Regions from separate parts of the Kitasatospora sp. NPDC001119 genome, predicted to be linked through region 1. Evidence: riboswitches for the same ligand, from Rfam matches in the RefSeq annotation. Region 1 holds a riboswitch; the other holds the start of a gene.
What was found. A riboswitch is a leader RNA that binds a small molecule or an ion and turns the genes downstream of it on or off. The one in region 1 is predicted to bind cobalamin.
Positions count from the first base shown of each region.

Region 1 (7,856 bases):
GTCGAGGGCGTCCAGGTCGGCGATCTGGCCGGCGATGTGGACGGGCATGATCGCCCGGGTCCGCGGGGTGATCGCGGCGGCGGCCGCCTCGGGGCTCAGGTTGTAGGTGTCGAGGTCGATGTCGACCGGCACCGCGGTGGCGCCGAGCCGCTGGGCGGCCTGGGAGGAGGAGATGAACGTGAACGCGGGCACGATGACCTCGGTGCCCGGGCCGACACCGAGCAGCTGGAGGGCGATCTCCAGCGCGTGGGTGCCGTTGGTGACGGCGAGCGCCTTGGCGGCGCCGTGGTAGTCGGCGAACTCCTGCTCGAAGGTGTCGACCTCCTTGCCGCCCATCCGCCACCACTGGCCCTGCTCCAGGGCCCTGAGCAGTCCTTCGCGCTCGGCATCGTCGTACTGGGGCCAGACCGGGAACTCCGGGGCCGGACGTCCTTGGGCACTCATGATTCCGCGCAGCCTTTCCTGTCGGGGGGACCGTGGAACGGGACGCTAACCCAGGAAATCCGGCCCGTCACCTCCCCTACGCACCCCCCTACAAATCCCTTGTCCTGCAGTTCGGCAACCCTCTCCGGTTTCGTCCGGGGAATTCGCTGCTATAACCGGAATATGAGCGAACTGCTATTGCTGAACGGCCCCAATCTCGGGATTCTCGGCCGCCGCGAGCCGGAGGTCTACGGCACCGACACCCTGGCCGACATCGAGGCCGCGGTCGCCGCCGAGGTGGCCGGCCGGGGCTGGAAGGTGGTCTCCGTCCAGCGCGAGTCCGAGGGCCAGCTGATCGAGGCGGTGCAGGACGCCTGGGACGGCTCCGTCGGGGCGATCGTCAACCCGGGCGCGCTGATGATCGCCGGCTGGGGCCTGCGCGACGCGCTCGCCGCCTACCCGCGGCCGTTCGTCGAGGTGCACCTGTCCAACGTCTGGGCGCGCGAGTCCTTCCGGCACGAGTCGGTACTGGCGCCGATCGCCTCGGGCGTGATCGTCGGGCTCGGCGCGCTCGGCTACCGGCTCGCCGCGCAGGCGCTGCTGGCGAAGGTCCCGGCGTCCTGATGGGCTTCGCGACGGGCGCCCCGGCTGGGGGCACCACGACGACGGCGCGGGCCGCGGCGGCGCCGGGTCCCGCGGTTCAGGCTCCGACGGCTCAGGGCCCAACGCCGCAGGCCCCGACGGCTCAGGCCCCCACGGCTCAGGCCCCGACGGCCGCCCGGGGCGTGCTCGGCATCGACATCGGCGGCACCAAGGTCGCGCTGCGCGCCGAGGACGGTCCGCCCGGCGGGCCGGTCCGCACCGAGGAGGCCGTGCTGCGCTGGCCCGGCGCCCGGGTGGCCGGCGCCTACGCCGACTGGACGGCGCTGGCCGGCACGGTCGCCGACCTGCGCGAGCGCTGGGAGGGCGACTTCGCGGCGGTCGGGGTGGCCGTGCCCGCGACCCTCGGCCCGGACGGCCGGGTGCTCGCCTGGCCCGGCCGCCCCGACTGGCGCGGCTTCGACCTCGTCCCGGCGCTGCGGCGGCTCTTCCCCGCCGCCGCCCTGGCCTGGGCGGACGACGGTGACCTGGCCGCGCTCGCCGAGGCGGTGCACGCCGGGTCCGGGCACGTGGTCTACCTGGGTGTCGGGACGGGCGTCGGCGGCGGTGTCGTGCACGGCGGCGCGCCGCTGCCGGGCCCGGGGCGCGGCTCCTGCGAGGCGGGCCACCTGATCGTCGACCGCCGGGGCCCGGTCTGCGACTGCGGACGGCGCGGCTGCCTGCAGGCCACCGCCTCCGGCCCGGCGACCCTGCGGCGCGCGGAACTGCTGCGCGGCGCGCCGGTCGAGTACCCGGAGCTGCGGTCCGGGCTGGCCGAGGGCGCGCCGTGGGCGGTGGAGGCCGTCGAGGAGACCTGCGCCGCGCTGGCGGCCGCGGCCGTCTCGCTCGGCGAGCTGTTCCACCCCGAACTGACCGTGCTGGGCGGCGGGTTCGCCGACGGGCTGCCCGGCTTCACGGCGCGGGTGGAGGCGCACGCCGCCGCGCTGGCCCGCCCCGGCGGCCCGGTCCCCGCGATCCGGCCGGCCGTGCTCGGCGGGCTGTCCTCGCTGCACGGCGCCCTCGCGCTGGCGCGGCTGCAGCCTGCGGCCTGAAGCCGTGCCCGCGCCCGCGCCCCACCGCACCGCACCGCACCGCACCGCACCGCACCGCACACCATCTCACCGACCAGCCCTGGGAGCCGAGTTGACCACGACAGAAACCCTCGTCCGTACGGACGGCGGGCTGCGGCGCATCGACGTGGAGCTGGGTGAGCGCGGCTACCCGGTGCTGATCGGCCCCGGCGCCCGCCACCGGCTGGCCGGGGTGCTCGCGGGGATCGGCGCCCGCCGGGTCGCGGTGGTCAGCGCCCGGCCCGCCGAGTGGCTGCCCGACACCGGTCTCGACACCCTGGTGGTGGAGGCGAAGGACGGCGAGGAGGGCAAGTCCCTCGCCTGGGTGGCCGAACTGTGCAGCCGTTTCACCGCGTTCGGCCTGGGCCGGGCCGACGCCGTGGTCTCCTGCGGCGGCGGCACCACCACCGACGCGGTCGGGCTCGCCGCCGCGCTGTACCACCGGGGAGTGCCCGTGGTGCACCTGCCCACCTCGCTGCTGGCCCAGGTCGACGCGAGCGTCGGCGGCAAGACGGCGGTGAACCTCCCGGAGGGCAAGAACCTGGTGGGCGCGTACTGGCAGCCGTCCGCCGTGCTCTGCGACACCGACTACCTCGACACCCTCCCGCCGCGCGAACGCGTCAACGGCTACGGGGAGATCGCCCGCTGCCACTTCATCGGCGCCGGGGACCTCCGCCACCTGCCGCTGCCCGAGCAGATCGCCGCGAGCGTCGCCCGCAAGGCCGCCGTGGTGGCCGCCGACGAGCGCGACACCGGGCTGCGGCACATCCTCAACTACGGCCACACCCTGGGCCACGCGCTGGAACGCGCCACCGACTTCCGGCTGCGCCACGGCGAGGCGGTCGGCGTCGGCACGGTCTTCGCCGGCCGGCTGGCGGGCGCGCTCGGCCGGATCGGCCCCGAGCGGGTCGCCGAGCACCACGAGGTGGTCGCCCACTACGGGCTGCCGACCGCACTGCCGCCCGAGGTCGGCACCGGGGCGCTGATCGCCCTCATGCGGCTGGACAAGAAGGCCGTCGACGGGCTCTCCTTCGTCCTGGACGGCCCGCGCGGCGCCGAACTCGTCAGCGACGTCCCCGAGTCGCTGGTCGCCCGCACGCTGGACGCCATGCCGCGCGCCGCCGCCGGGGAGGCCTGAGATGTCCCTTCACCCCGACCTGCCGACCCCCGACCTGCCGGCCCCCGACGTACCGGCACCCGACGCACCCGACGCGCCGGCCGCCCGCCCGCCGATCTCCGGCCGCACCCGGCTGTTCGCGGTGCTCGGCGACCCGGTCGCACAGGCCAAGGCGCCCGCCCTGCTCAACCCGCTGTTCGCGGCGAGCGGCGTGGACGCCGTGCTCGTCCCCGTGCACGCCCCGGCGGACCGGCTGGACGAGGTCGTCCGCGGGCTGAAGGCCGTCGCCAACCTGGACGGGCTGCTGGTCACCGTCCCGCACAAGCTGGCGATGTGCGGGCACGCCGACGAACTCAGCGACGCCGCCGCCCTGTTGGGCAGCACCAACGCGCTGCGCCGCGAGCCGGACGGCCGCTGGTACGGCGACAACTTCGACGGCGCCGGGTTCGTCCGGGGCCTGGCCGCCGCCGGGTACCACCCGGCCGGGCTGCGGGTGGCACTGGCCGGCGCCGGAGGCGCGGGGCTCGCCATCGCCGCCGCCCTGCTCGCCGAAGGGGCCGCCGCACTCACCGTGACCGATCCCGACCGGGGCCGGGTGGACGCCCTGCTGGAGCGGCTCGGCACCCGCTGGCCCGGCCGCGTGGCCGCCGCCCCGCGCCCGCCCTCCGGCGTCGACCTCGCGGTCAACGCCACCCCGCTGGGCCTGGACCCGGCCGACCCGCTCCCCTTCGACCCGGCACCGCTGGCGCCCGGCGCGCTGGTCGCCGACATCATCATGACGCCCGCCGAGACCCCGCTGCTGCGCACCGCCGCCGCCCTCGGCCTCGCCACCCACCCCGGCATCCACATGCTCGCCGAGCAGCTGCCGCTCTACCGCTCCTTCTTCCGCCTTCCGGGGTGATCCCCCGTCCCTCCGGAGCCGGCCGACCCCCGTGGCCGCTCCCTCCCCCGTCCCCGGGAACGATCCAAACGATCATCCCACCGGCCGGTCGCCACCGACCTGACCACGCCTGATACCGTGCCATCGCCGTGGTGTTCGGGAAACCGGTCTGAGTCCGGTGCGGCCCTCGCCACTGTTGCCGCGGAGTTCCGCGGCCCTCGCTGACCGGCTTTCGCCAGCGGTCAGGGCCACTGGGCGGGCTGGGAGAGCCGCTCGGGAAGGTCGGTCGCGGCGTGTTGATGCGGAAGCCAGGAGACCGGCCACGGCGCGACATGTTCCACGAGGGTTTTGGAGAACACGTGCCCAGCGGTCAGCCGTACCCGCATCCGGTCCGATCCATACGTTCCATGCGCTCCGCGCGCTCCATGCGTCCCGTACGTCCTGTACGTCCTGTACGTCCCGTACGTCCCACAGGTCCGACACGTGTCGGCCGGGCCGTCGCGGCCCTGCTGTTCGTCGGTGTGGTCGGAGGTTGCGCGGGCGCCCCCGCGCCCGTCGCGTCCGGCGGGGCGACCGGGAGTGCCGCGCCGGTCAGCGTGGACAACTGCGGGACCACCGTGACGGTCGGCGCGCCGCCCGAGCGGCTGGTGACGCTCAACCAGGGTGCCACCGAGGTGGCCCTGGCCCTCGGGCTGCAGTCCCGCATGGCCGGTACCGCCTACCTCGACGACTCCGTCCCGGAGAAGTGGAAGGCCGCCTACGACTCCGTCCCGGTGCTCTCCAAGAAGTACCCGACGAAGGAGAACCTCCTCGCGGCCCGTCCCGACTTCCTGTACGCCTCCTACTCCAGCGCGTTCACCGACAAGGTCGCGGGCACCCGGGAGGAGCTGCGCGGCCAGGGCGTCCCGTCGTACCTGTCCCCGTTCGGCTGCTCGGACAAGAACCAGGTGCCGCCGACGACCTGGCAGGCGGCGTGGGGCGAGCTGAACGACGTCGCCAAGGTCTTCGGCGTCCCGGAGCGGGCCGCCGCGATCCAGCAACAGCAGGAGCAGCAGCTGGCGCAGTTCACGGCGACGGCCGCGGGCAAGGGCCTGAAGGTCCTGTGGTTCGACTCGGACACCAAGACTCCGTTCGTCGGCGCCGGCCAGGGCGGACCCCAACTCGTGCTCGACGCCGTGGGCGCCCGCAACGTCTTCGGGGACCTGCCCGGCAGCTGGCAGAACGTGAGCTGGGAGAAGGTCGTCGCGGCGGACCCGGACGCCATCGTGGTCGCGGACGCCGACTGGGACACCGCCCAGTCCAAGATCGACTACCTGGAGAACGACCCGGTCCTGAGCAAGCTCACCGCCGTACAGCGCAAGGCCTTCGTGACGGTGCCGTTCTCCGAGTCGACCCCCGGTGTGCTGCTCGCCGACGGTGCCGCCCGGGTGTCCGACGGGCTGGGCCGACTGCACCCGGCTTCATGACCGCCGCGCCCCACCCCGTCGCGCGGCCCGCTGGTCCGGGCCGCGCGACGGCGGCCCTGGCCGTCGCCGCGGCCCTGCTCCTGAGCACCCTGCTCCTCGGCCTGGCCGTGGGCTCGCAGCACGAGTCGGTCGGAACGGTGATCGAGGTCGTGGCGCGCCGTCTCGGGCTGGGCGACCCTCCTGTGACGCTGCTCGACGACCAGATCGTCTGGCAGTTGCGGCTGCCCCGGGTGCTGGGGGCGGCCGCCACCGGCGCCGGCCTCGCGGTCTGCGGCGCGGTGCTGCAGACCCTGACCGGGAACGACCTGGCCGATCCCTTCCTGCTCGGGATCTCGGACGGAGCCGCCGCCGGCGCGGTCACCGTGATCGTCCTCGGCGTCGGCGTGTCCGGCGCCGTGGGCACCGGCGCGGTGGCGACGGCGGCCTTCGCCGGCGCCCTGCTCGCCGCCGTCGTCGTCCTGGCCCTGGCCGGCGCCCGAACCCGGTCGCTGCCCACCGCCCGGACCGTGCTCGCCGGCATCGCGGTCGGCCAGATGTGCGGGGCCTACACCTCGTTCGTGGTGATGGTCCTCGGGGACCGCGACGCGGCGCGCGGTGTCATGGAGTGGACGCTGGGCTCGGTCGCCGGCGTGCGGTGGCCCACCGCCGTCTTCCTGCTGGCGGTCGCGCTGGTGGGTGTCACGGTCCTGGCCTCCTCGGCCCGCGACCTGGACGCCTTCGCCTTCGGCGAGACCGCCGCCCGCTCCCTCGGCGTCCACGTCGAGCGCACCCGCTGGGTCCTCGTCGCCACCGCCGCGCTGGTGACCGCGTGCCTGGTCGCCAACACCGGCGTCATCGGGTTCCTCGGCCTGGTCGTCCCGCACGTGGTCCGCCTCGTCTGCGGCCCGCGCCACGCCCTCCTGCTGCCCGTGTCGGCGCTGGTCGGCGCGTCCCTCCTGGTGGGCAGCGACGTCGTGGCGCGCTCGGTCCTCCCCGACCGGGAGATCCCCGTCGGCGTCGTCACGGCCGGGCTCGGAGCGCCGTTCTTCGCCTGGCTGCTGTGGCGCCAGGGGCGGGCCGACGGGAGGGCGCAGTGACGACGACGCCTGTCGGGCTGCGCGCGGAGGGACTCGGTGTCCGCGTCGGCGGAGCCACCCTGCTGGACGCGGTCTCGATCGCCTTCCGCCCCGGCCGGATCACGGGCCTGCTCGGGCCCAACGGCGCCGGGAAGACCACCCTGCTGCGCGCGGTCGCCGGACTGACCCGGCCGAGCGCGGGCCGGGTCCTGCTGGACGGCGAGGACCTCCACGCGCTCACGGCCCGCCGGCGGGCACGACGGGTGGCCTTCATGGAGCAGCAGGCGGACACCCGGCTGTCGCTGCCGGTCCGTCAGGTCATCGAGCTCGGACGCACGCCGCACCGCGGCCGCTGGCCCGTGCCGACGGACACCGCCGCCGACGCCCACGAGCGGTCCGTGGTCGCCGACGCCGTCGCCGCGGCCGACGTCGGCCACCTGCTCGACCGGTCCTGGCCGACGCTGTCGGGCGGCGAGCGGCAGCGGGTCCAGCTCGCGCGGGCGCTGACGCAGGAGCCCGACGTGCTGCTGCTCGACGAGCCCACCAACCACCTCGACCTGCGCCACCAACTCGGCTTCCTCGAAACCGTCCGCGGGCTGGGCATCACCACGGTCGCCGCGCTCCACGACCTCGAACTCGCCGCCGCCTACTGCGACGAGGTCGCCGTCCTGCTCGACGGCCGGCTGGTCGCCCACGGGCCCGGCTCCGAGGTGCTCACCTCGCGCACGATCGCGGAGGTCTACGGCGTCGACGTCACCGTGGAACGGCACCCCCGGCACGACAGGCCGCACATCCGGTGGAACGGACTGCTCCACGAAAGGACGACGCCATGACCTCCCCCGCCCCTGATGCCCCCGCCCGCCGCAGTGCCGTGGTCCTGGTCGGCATGTCGGCCGGGGAGGCCGTCCGTCGTGACGAACTCCTCCGGGCGGCGGCGTCGCACCGGGCCTCGATCGCGTTCCTGCAGCTGGCGGACCCGTCCCTGTCGGCCGAGCTGACCAGGCTGGCCGACGCGGGCACCGAGACCGTGGTCCTGGTCGGCGTCCGCCTCACGGCTTCCGGCCCGGGCCAGTCCTGGCTCCGGCGGATCGCCGCGTACTGGTGGCGCGAGCGCGCGGGCCACCGTCCCGAACTCCTCGTCGCCACCCGCCTCGCCGACTCGCCGGCCGCGGTCCCCACGGTGGCCGCGGCGACGAAGGCCGTCAC
Region 1 is NZ_JBSFKI010000024.1:484-8,339, reverse strand. Features, by position in the region: gene ACWDD9_RS27475 (DegT/DnrJ/EryC1/StrS family aminotransferase) at 1-444, opposite strand, end outside; gene ACWDD9_RS27470 (type II 3-dehydroquinate dehydratase) at 607-1,047, shown strand; gene ACWDD9_RS27465 (ROK family protein) at 1,209-2,114, shown strand; gene ACWDD9_RS27460 (3-dehydroquinate synthase family protein) at 2,206-3,270, shown strand; gene ACWDD9_RS27455 (shikimate dehydrogenase family protein) at 3,272-4,150, shown strand; cobalamin riboswitch at 4,263-4,468, shown strand; gene ACWDD9_RS27450 (ABC transporter substrate-binding protein) at 4,726-5,595, shown strand; gene ACWDD9_RS27445 (FecCD family ABC transporter permease) at 5,592-6,671, shown strand; gene ACWDD9_RS27440 (ABC transporter ATP-binding protein) at 6,668-7,483, shown strand; gene ACWDD9_RS27435 ((2Fe-2S) ferredoxin domain-containing protein) at 7,480-7,856, shown strand, end outside.

Region 2 (7,856 bases), on a different contig from region 1:
TGAGCGGGGGAGCGGCGGACGGCCCTTGCGCGGGTGCTGCTCGGTGCTGCTCGGTCGTGCGGTGCGGTCCGGCGCCCGACTAGTGGGAGGGGGACCCGCCGCGCTTCTTGTGCAGGCTGATCGTCACGGTCCTGTCCTCGGCGACCGAGGAGTCGACCTCGCCGGCCAGGGCGGAGAGCACCGTCCAGGCGAAGGTGTCCCGTTCGGGAGCCTTGCCGTCGGTGGTCGGGGCGGAGACGGTGACCTTCAACGAGTCGCCGACCAGCCGGAACTCGCAGGACAGTACGGAGCCGGGCACCGCCTGCTGGAGCAGGATGGCGCAGGCCTCGTCGACCGCGATCCGCAGGTCCTCGATCTCGTCGAGCGTGAAGTCCAACCGGGCCGCCAACCCGGCCGTCGCTGTTCGCAGGACGGAGAGGTAGGCCCCGGCTGCGGGCAGCCGGACCTCCACGAAGTCCTGAACGCCGAGATCGCCGTCGATCTGGGACACCCTTGCCTCCTGGGTGGCGCGCTGTGCTTTCTTGGTACCCCGCTTGTTACCGCTTGCTACCCCCGAAGGGGGCCCGGCGCCGCGGATCCGCCATCGCTCTGCCTTCCGCACCCCGGTTCGGGAGTTACTCATGGTAAGGCATTGCGACGCAGGGTGGCAGACCCTTTCCCCGGACTCCCGGGAGCCGTTCAGCGCTGCCCGGCGGCGGCCAGCGCCCCGTCGGAGAGCCGGTACACCGTCCACTCGTCCATCGGCACCGCGCCGATCGACTTGTAGAAGTCGATCGAGGGCTGGTTCCAGTCCAGGACCGACCACTCGACCCGGGAGTAGCCGCGCTCGACGGCGATCCGGGCGAGTTCCAGCAGCAGCGCCTTGCCGTGGCCGCCGCCGCGCGCCTCCGGGCGGACGTACAGGTCCTCCAGGTAGATCCCGTGGGTGCCGCGCCAGGTCGAGAAGTTGCGGAACCAGACCGCGAAGCCGACCGGTTCACCGGTGGCGTCGTCCTCGGCGATCAGCCCGAACAGGGCCGGGTTCTCGCCGAACAGGGCCTCGTGCAGCTGCTCCTCGGTGGCCTTCGCCTCGTGCAGGGCCTTCTCGTACTCCGCGAGTTCGCGGATCATGGCGTGGACGACGGGGACGTCGGTGGCGACGGCGGTGCGGATCATGTCCGTGAGCCTACTGCTCGGGACCGGTCTCGTCCCAGGCCTGGAGGGAGGTCTGGTCGATGATCCGGCCGTCCCGCAGACCGGCCATCGAGGACATCAGCACCCGGACGCCGTCCGGGTACCGGCAGGACTCCAGGAAGGCGACGTGGTCGCCCTGGACGACCACCTGTTCCAGTGTGTGGGTCATCTCGCGGCCGTAGACGTCGTCCAGCATGGCGCCGATCTCCTCCCGCCCGTGCATCACCAGGGGGTGGCTGGGCTGGGTCTTGCGGTCGACCATGCGCAGTTCGGCGTCCTCCGCGTAGAGCGCCAGGAGGGCCTCGGCGTCGCGGCGTTCGATGCCCTCGCGCAGTGCGCGGGTGTCGAAGGCGGCGGGGGCCGTCGTGGTGGTCATGATCTCGCTCCTCCGGTCGGGTTCCGTCGGCTCGTACCTTGAGCGTACGCCCGCGGCCGCCCGGACCCGGAGGAGCGGGATCCGGGCCGGTCAGGAGGCCGGCACGGTGCGCAGGTAGGCGGCCAGCGCGCTGATCGCGGCCGGGTTGCGCGGGCTCTCCACCAGGTCGACGTAGTCCATGACGAAGATCCGGCCGTTCCTGACCGCGGCGACGTCGGCCAGCGGCGGGAAGGACATCAGGAACTTCCGCTTCTCCTCGGCCTTCGGCGTCGCGTAGTCGTTGATCACGATCACCTCGGGGTCGCGCCGCACCACGCTCTCCCAGCCGGCCGTGACCCAGCTGTCGGCGAGGTCGCCCATGATGTTGGTCCCGCCCGCCTTGGCGATGATCTCGTTGGCGGCGGCGAACTTCCCGGCGGTGTACGGCTTGTCCTGCCCGCTGTCGTACAGGAAGACGGACGGGCGGCGCTCGGGCTGCGGCACGGCGGCGATCCGCGCCTTGAAGTCCGCGATCAGCTGGTCGGAGCGGTCCTTGACGTCGAAGATCTCGCCGAGGTTGGCCAGGTCGGTGTAGAGCGCCTCCAGCGGGTCCATCACGCCGCGCTCGGTGCCCTTGCCGCTGCGGCAGGACTCGCTGAGCACGTACGAGTCGACGCCGAGCGCCCTGAAGGCCTGCGGGGTGACGCCGCTGCCCTCGTCGAAGCCGTAGTGCCAGCCGGCGAAGACCAGGTCGGCCTTGGCGTCCAGCGCGATCTCCTTGGTGAGGATCTTCTTGGAGAGCCAGGTGGCCTGCTGGTAGCCGTCCTTCCAGGCGACCTGGTCGATCTTCCCCTTGTCGTCGGGCATCACGTAGCCGGCCATCCGGTCGGCGAGGCCGAGCGAGAGCATCAGTTCGGTGATGTTGACGTCGTTGGTCACCACCCGGGCGGGCTTCTGCGCGAAGGTGAGCTTCTCCCCGCAGTTGTCCACCGTCACGGGGTAGTGGGCGGAGGCGGTGGCGGCCTCCTTCGGGGCGATCTCGGCGCCGCAGCCGACGAGTCCGAGGGCGAGCAGGGCGGTGGCGGCAACGGCCTTGGTGCGCACGGGAGTTCCTTGGGGGTCAGGGGAGGCGGTCGAAGAGCAGCTGGAGGGCGCCGGTCTCCGGGTGGCGCACCGGGGTGCCCCGGACGCCGAACACCTCGGCCAGCAGGGCGGGTCGGAGCACCTCGTCGGGCGGCCCGGAGGCGACGATCCGGCCGTCCCGCAGGACGTACAGCAGGTCGCAGTGGCCCGCCGCCAGGTTGAGGTCGTGCAGCGCGGTGAGCACCGTCGGACCGGCCTCGCGGGCGAGCGCCAGCACCTCCAACTGGTGCGCGATGTCGAGGTGGTTGGTGGGTTCGTCCAGCACCAGCAGGCGCGGCTCCTGGACCAGCGCGCGGGCGAACAGCACCCGCTGCTTCTCGCCCCCGGACAGGCTCAGGAAGCCCCGCTCGGCGAGGTGCCCGGCCCGGACCTTGCGCAGCGCCTCGGCGCAGCGCCGCTCGTCCCCGTCGACTTGGGCGCCGAAGCCGCGGCGGTGCGGCAGCCGGCCCATGGCGACCACCTCGGCGACGGTGAAGTCGAACTCGGCGGAGTGCTCCTGGGTCAGCGCGGCCACCCGGCGGGCGCTCTCGCGGGCGGTGAGGGCGTGCAGGTCGTCGCCGGCCAGCCGGACCACGCCGCCGGCCGGCTTCAGCACCCGGTAGACGCAGCGCAGCAGGGTCGACTTGCCGCTGCCGTTGGGGCCGATCAGCCCGACCACCTGTCCGGCGGCGGCCGCCAGGCTCACCTCGTGGACCAGCCGGGTGCCGGCCAGCTCCACCGAGACGCCGTCGACGGCGAGGTCCTGGGCGTGCACCGGGGTCGGGTCGGTCGTCGCGGTCACCGGGCACCTCCGAAGGCCTGGCCGCGGCGGCGCATCATCACCAGGAAGGCGGGCACGCCGAGCACCGCGGTGAACACCCCGACGGGCAGTTCGGCGGGCGCCAGCAGGGTGCGCGAGGCGATGTCCACCCAGACCAGCAGCAGCGCCCCGGCGAGCGGCGCGACCACCAGCACCCGGCGGTGCCCGGCGCCGACCAGCATCCGCGCCAGGTGCGGCATCAGCAGCCCGACGAAGCCGATCGCCCCGCTGACCGCGACCACGGTGCCGGTGACGGCGGCGGTCACCACGAACAGCTCGCGGCGCAGCCGGTCCGGGTCCACGCCGAGCGAGGCGGAGGTCTCGTCGCCCATCGCGAGCGCGTCCAGCCGCCCGGCGGTGCAGGCCAGGTAGGCGAGCCCGGCCAGCACGGTGACGGCGGCGATCGGCACCTTGCCCCAGGTGGCGCCGCCGAGGCTGCCGAGCAGCCACATCATGACGTCCCGGGCGGCCTCGCCGCGGTCGGCGGCGAAGACCATCAGGGTGGTGGCGGCGGAGAAGCCGTACGACAGCGCGGTGCCGGTGAGCACCAGCCGCAGCGGGGTGAGCCCGTACGCGGTGCGGGCCGTGACGTAGACCAGGGTCATGGCGGCCAGCGCGGAGCCGAAGGCGGAGGCGGAGATCGCCCACACCCCGAGCGAGGCGAAGGCGCCGAACAGCATCACGGCATTGGCGCCGACGGCCGCGCCGGAGGAGATGCCGAGCACGAAGGGGTCCGCCAGCGCGTTGCGCACCAGGGCCTGGACGGCGACCCCGCAGGCGGCCAGCCCGGCGCCGACCACGGCGGCCAGCACGGTGCGCGGCAGCCGGATCTCCCAGACGATCGCGTACGCGGCCGCCTCGTCCGCGTCCAGCCGGCCGCCCGTCAGCCCGGCGCCCAGGAGCCGCAGCACCCGGGGCAGGCCGAGCCCGGAGGAGCCGAGGGCGACCCCGCAGACCAGGGAGAGCAGCAGGGCGGCGGCGAGTCCGGCGGCGAGCGGGACGACGGGTATTCGGCGGGCGGGCGGGCCGACTGCACGGTTGACGGGTGCGCGGTTCACGGGTGCGCCTTGCCTCGGGCCGGGAGCGCGCCGGGGCGGGCGCGGGCCGGGGGCGTGCCGGGGCGCCGTTCCCCTCGCAGTCCGCGGCGAGTTGTCGGGAGGTCGGCGGCCGAGGGCGATCGGGCTGGCGCGGCCGTACGGGCGGGTACGGGCCGTGCTCACCGTTGCGGGTCAGCGCCGGATTCGCACCGGACTTCCCCCTCGGACGCCCTGGCAGCATAACAGCCACTCAGGGCAGGCAACCCTTACCGAGCCGGGTCGGACGTGAACGCACGACCGCCCCCGTCCGGCGGTGCGGACGGGGGCGGTCGGGTGGCGACGCGTCAGGCTCAGGCCTGCTTGGTCTCCCAGAAGATTTTGTCGACCTGGGCGATCAGGTCGAGCAGGGCCTGGCCGGTGGCCGGGTCCGTGGACGCCTTGGCGGCCGAGGCGGCCTTCAGGGTGTCGTTGATCAGCTGGTGCAGCTGCGGGTACTTCTCGAAGTGCGGGGCCTTGAAGTAGTCGCTCCACAGCACCGAGATGTGGTGCTTGACGGCCTCGGCGCGCTGCTCCTTGATGATGACGGCGCGGGCGCGGAAGTGCGGGTCCTCGTTGGCCTGGTACTTCTCCTGGGTGGCCTTGACCGACTCGGCCTCCAGCTTGGCCTGCGCGGGGTCGTAGACGCCGCAGGGCAGGTCGCAGTGGGCGTGGACGGTGGCGCGCGGTGCAAACAGACGAGAGAACATGGGAGTCCTTCCTTAGATCGTCTTCCCGCGCCCGAGATTACCCTTCCGCCCTCCCGGTTTCGCGATCGGGCGGTGGGCCTAGGGCGAAAGACGGACCGGGAACCGGCGCAATCCGGACATCGGACGGACGGCGGTCCGTACGGCAGACTGGGGGCGCGAGCGGGGGCGGGAGGAGGAGTCGTGGCGCGGAGCACGCGAGCGGAGGGCGCCGGGGCGGGGGAGCGCGGCCCGGGCGGCGCGCTGCCGTTCGGGCTGGTCGACGTGGCGGGGCCGTCGATGGTCCCGACCCTGCGCGAGGGCGACCGGCTGCTGGTCCGCTACGGCGCGCCGATCCGGCCCGGCGCGGTGGTGGTCTTCCGGCACCCCTTCCAGCAGGACCTGCTGGTGGTGAAGCGGGCTGCCGAGCGCCGGGCCACGGGCTGGTGGCTGCTCTCCGACAACCGCCCGGTGGACAGCGACAGCCGCAGCTACGGCGCCGTCCCGGACGAGCTGGTGCTCGGCCGGGTGCTGCTGCGGCTGCGCCCGAGCCCGGTCTGGCTGGCGCCGGGGCGCCGGCTGGAGCGGCTGCTGCTCACCCCGCGGCTGGCCCGGGTGCCGGGCCTGGCCCGCCGGCTCGGCGCCTGGGTCGAGGAGGTCTAGCGGGCCGCTACGCCCGGGCCGCCGCCTCCGCCTCCAGGCGCTTGCGGGCCCGGTAGGCGGCCACGTTGGCGCGGGTCGCGCAGCGGTCCGAGCAGTAGCGGCGGGAGCGGTTGGTCGAGGTGTCCAGGTAGGCGTTGCGGCAGGGCGCGGCCTGGCAGATGCCGAGCCGGTCGGCGCCCAGCTCGGTGAGGTGGACGGCCAGGCCCATGCAGGCGACCGCGCTGAAGTGGGCGGTGGCGGTGGGGGAGTTGTCGGCCAGGTGCAGGTGCCAGCGCGGCCGCCCGGCGTCGTCCAGGTAGTCGTGCCCGGAGATCAGCGGGCTGACCGGGTACTCCATCAGCAGGCTGTTCAGCAGGTCGACGCCGCGGATCTCGTCCCCGCCGGCGGCGGCCTCGAAGACCCCGCGCAGCCGGGTCCGCACCGCCCGCAGCCGGGGCACGTCGGACTCGTCGGCGAGCGAGCGGGCCCGCGAGGAGTCGGAGAAGAGACCGCGCACCGCCTCCACGGAGGTCAGCGAGTCGGTGCCGCGCTCGGGCTCCTCGGTGTTCACCAGCCGGACGGCGAGATCGGCGTAGGCGGCGAGCTCCACAGGGGTCCTTCCAGGGGGGTCGGTAACGGGCTGACTGCCTCCAGCCTATTACCCGGGCGGGGAAAACGACGGCGCCCGGCAGGAGTGACCTGCCGGGCGCCGGGCGTACGGGCTCAGAGCACCTTGGAGAGGAAGGCCCTGGTGCGCTCGTGCTGCGGGTCGGTGAGCACCTCGCGGGGGTTGCCGGACTCGACCACCACCCCGCCGTCCATGAACACCAGCGCGTCGCCGACCTCGCGGGCGAAGCCCATCTCGTGGGTGACGACCACCATGGTCATGCCCTCCTCGGCGAGGCCGCGCATGACGTCGAGGACGTCGCCGACCAGCTCCGGGTCGAGCGCGGAGGTCGGCTCGTCGAAGAGCATCAGCTTGGGCTTCATGGCCAGCGCGCGGGCGATCGCCACGCGCTGCTGCTGGCCGCCGGAGAGCTGCGAGGGGTAGTTCTTCGCCTTGTCGGCGAGGCCGACCCGCTCCAGCAGGGCCATCCCGCGCTCGCGGGCGTCGGCCCGGCTCTCGCCCTTGACCTGGACCGGCGCCTCCATGACGTTCTCGACGGCGGTCATGTGCGGGAACAGGTTGAAGCGCTGGAAGACCATGCCGATGTCGCGCCGCTTGAGGGCGACCTCGCGGTCCCTGAGCTCGTGCAGCCGGTCGCCCTTCTGCCGGTAGCCGACCAGCTCGCCGTCCACCCAGAGGCGGCCGCCGTTGATCTTCTCCAGGTGGTTGATGCACCGCAGGAAGGTCGACTTGCCGGAGCCGGACGGGCCGATCAGGCAGAACACCTCGCCCTGCCTGACCTCCAGGTCGATGCCCTTGAGCACCTCGACCAGGCCGTACGACTTGTGCACGTTCTCGGCGCGGACCATCGGCTCGCCGGACGCGGCGCCGGCGGGGGACTTGGTCGGATCGGTCATACGTGACCACCTCCCTCGAGCCCCGGGACGACGTCGGCGGTCGTCCTGGGGGCGGGCTTCCCGGCGAACAGCCTCCGCAGCCGCTGCAGCGGGGTGGGCGGGAGGGTGCGGTTGGAACCTCGGGCGTAGTGGCGCTCGATGTAGTACTGGCCGATGGTCAGCACCGAGGTGAAGAACAGGTACCAGAGGCTGACCACGATCAGCAGCGGGATGTTCTGGTAGTTCCGGGAGTAGATGACCTGGCCGGCCCGGAAGATCTCCTCCAGGGAGATCACGGAGACCAGCGAGGTGGTCTTGAGCATCGAGATGGTCTCGTTGCCGGTCGGCGGGATGATCACCCGCATGGCCTGCGGCAGGACGATCCGGCGCATGGTCTGGAACCGGCTCATGCCGAGCGCGTGCGCGGCCTCGGTCTGGCCCTCGTCCACCGACTGGATGCCGCCGCGGACGATCTCCGCCAT
Region 2 is NZ_JBSFKI010000019.1:23,004-30,859, forward strand. Features, by position in the region: gene ACWDD9_RS23480 (ATP-binding protein) at 80-490, opposite strand; gene ACWDD9_RS23485 (GNAT family N-acetyltransferase) at 679-1,155, opposite strand; gene ACWDD9_RS23490 (nuclear transport factor 2 family protein) at 1,166-1,549, opposite strand; gene ACWDD9_RS23495 (ABC transporter substrate-binding protein) at 1,640-2,632, opposite strand; gene ACWDD9_RS23500 (ABC transporter ATP-binding protein) at 2,649-3,452, opposite strand; gene ACWDD9_RS23505 (FecCD family ABC transporter permease) at 3,449-4,528, opposite strand; cobalamin riboswitch at 4,652-4,790, opposite strand; gene sodN (superoxide dismutase, Ni) at 4,858-5,253, opposite strand; gene sodX (nickel-type superoxide dismutase maturation protease) at 5,530-5,892, shown strand; gene ACWDD9_RS23520 (CGNR zinc finger domain-containing protein) at 5,900-6,481, opposite strand; gene ACWDD9_RS23525 (amino acid ABC transporter ATP-binding protein) at 6,595-7,395, opposite strand; gene ACWDD9_RS23530 (amino acid ABC transporter permease) at 7,392-7,856, opposite strand, start outside.
Region 2: it holds a riboswitch for cobalamin, as region 1 does, so the genes downstream of both, ACWDD9_RS23505 (FecCD family ABC transporter permease) here and ACWDD9_RS27450 (ABC transporter substrate-binding protein) in region 1, are expected to answer to the same signal.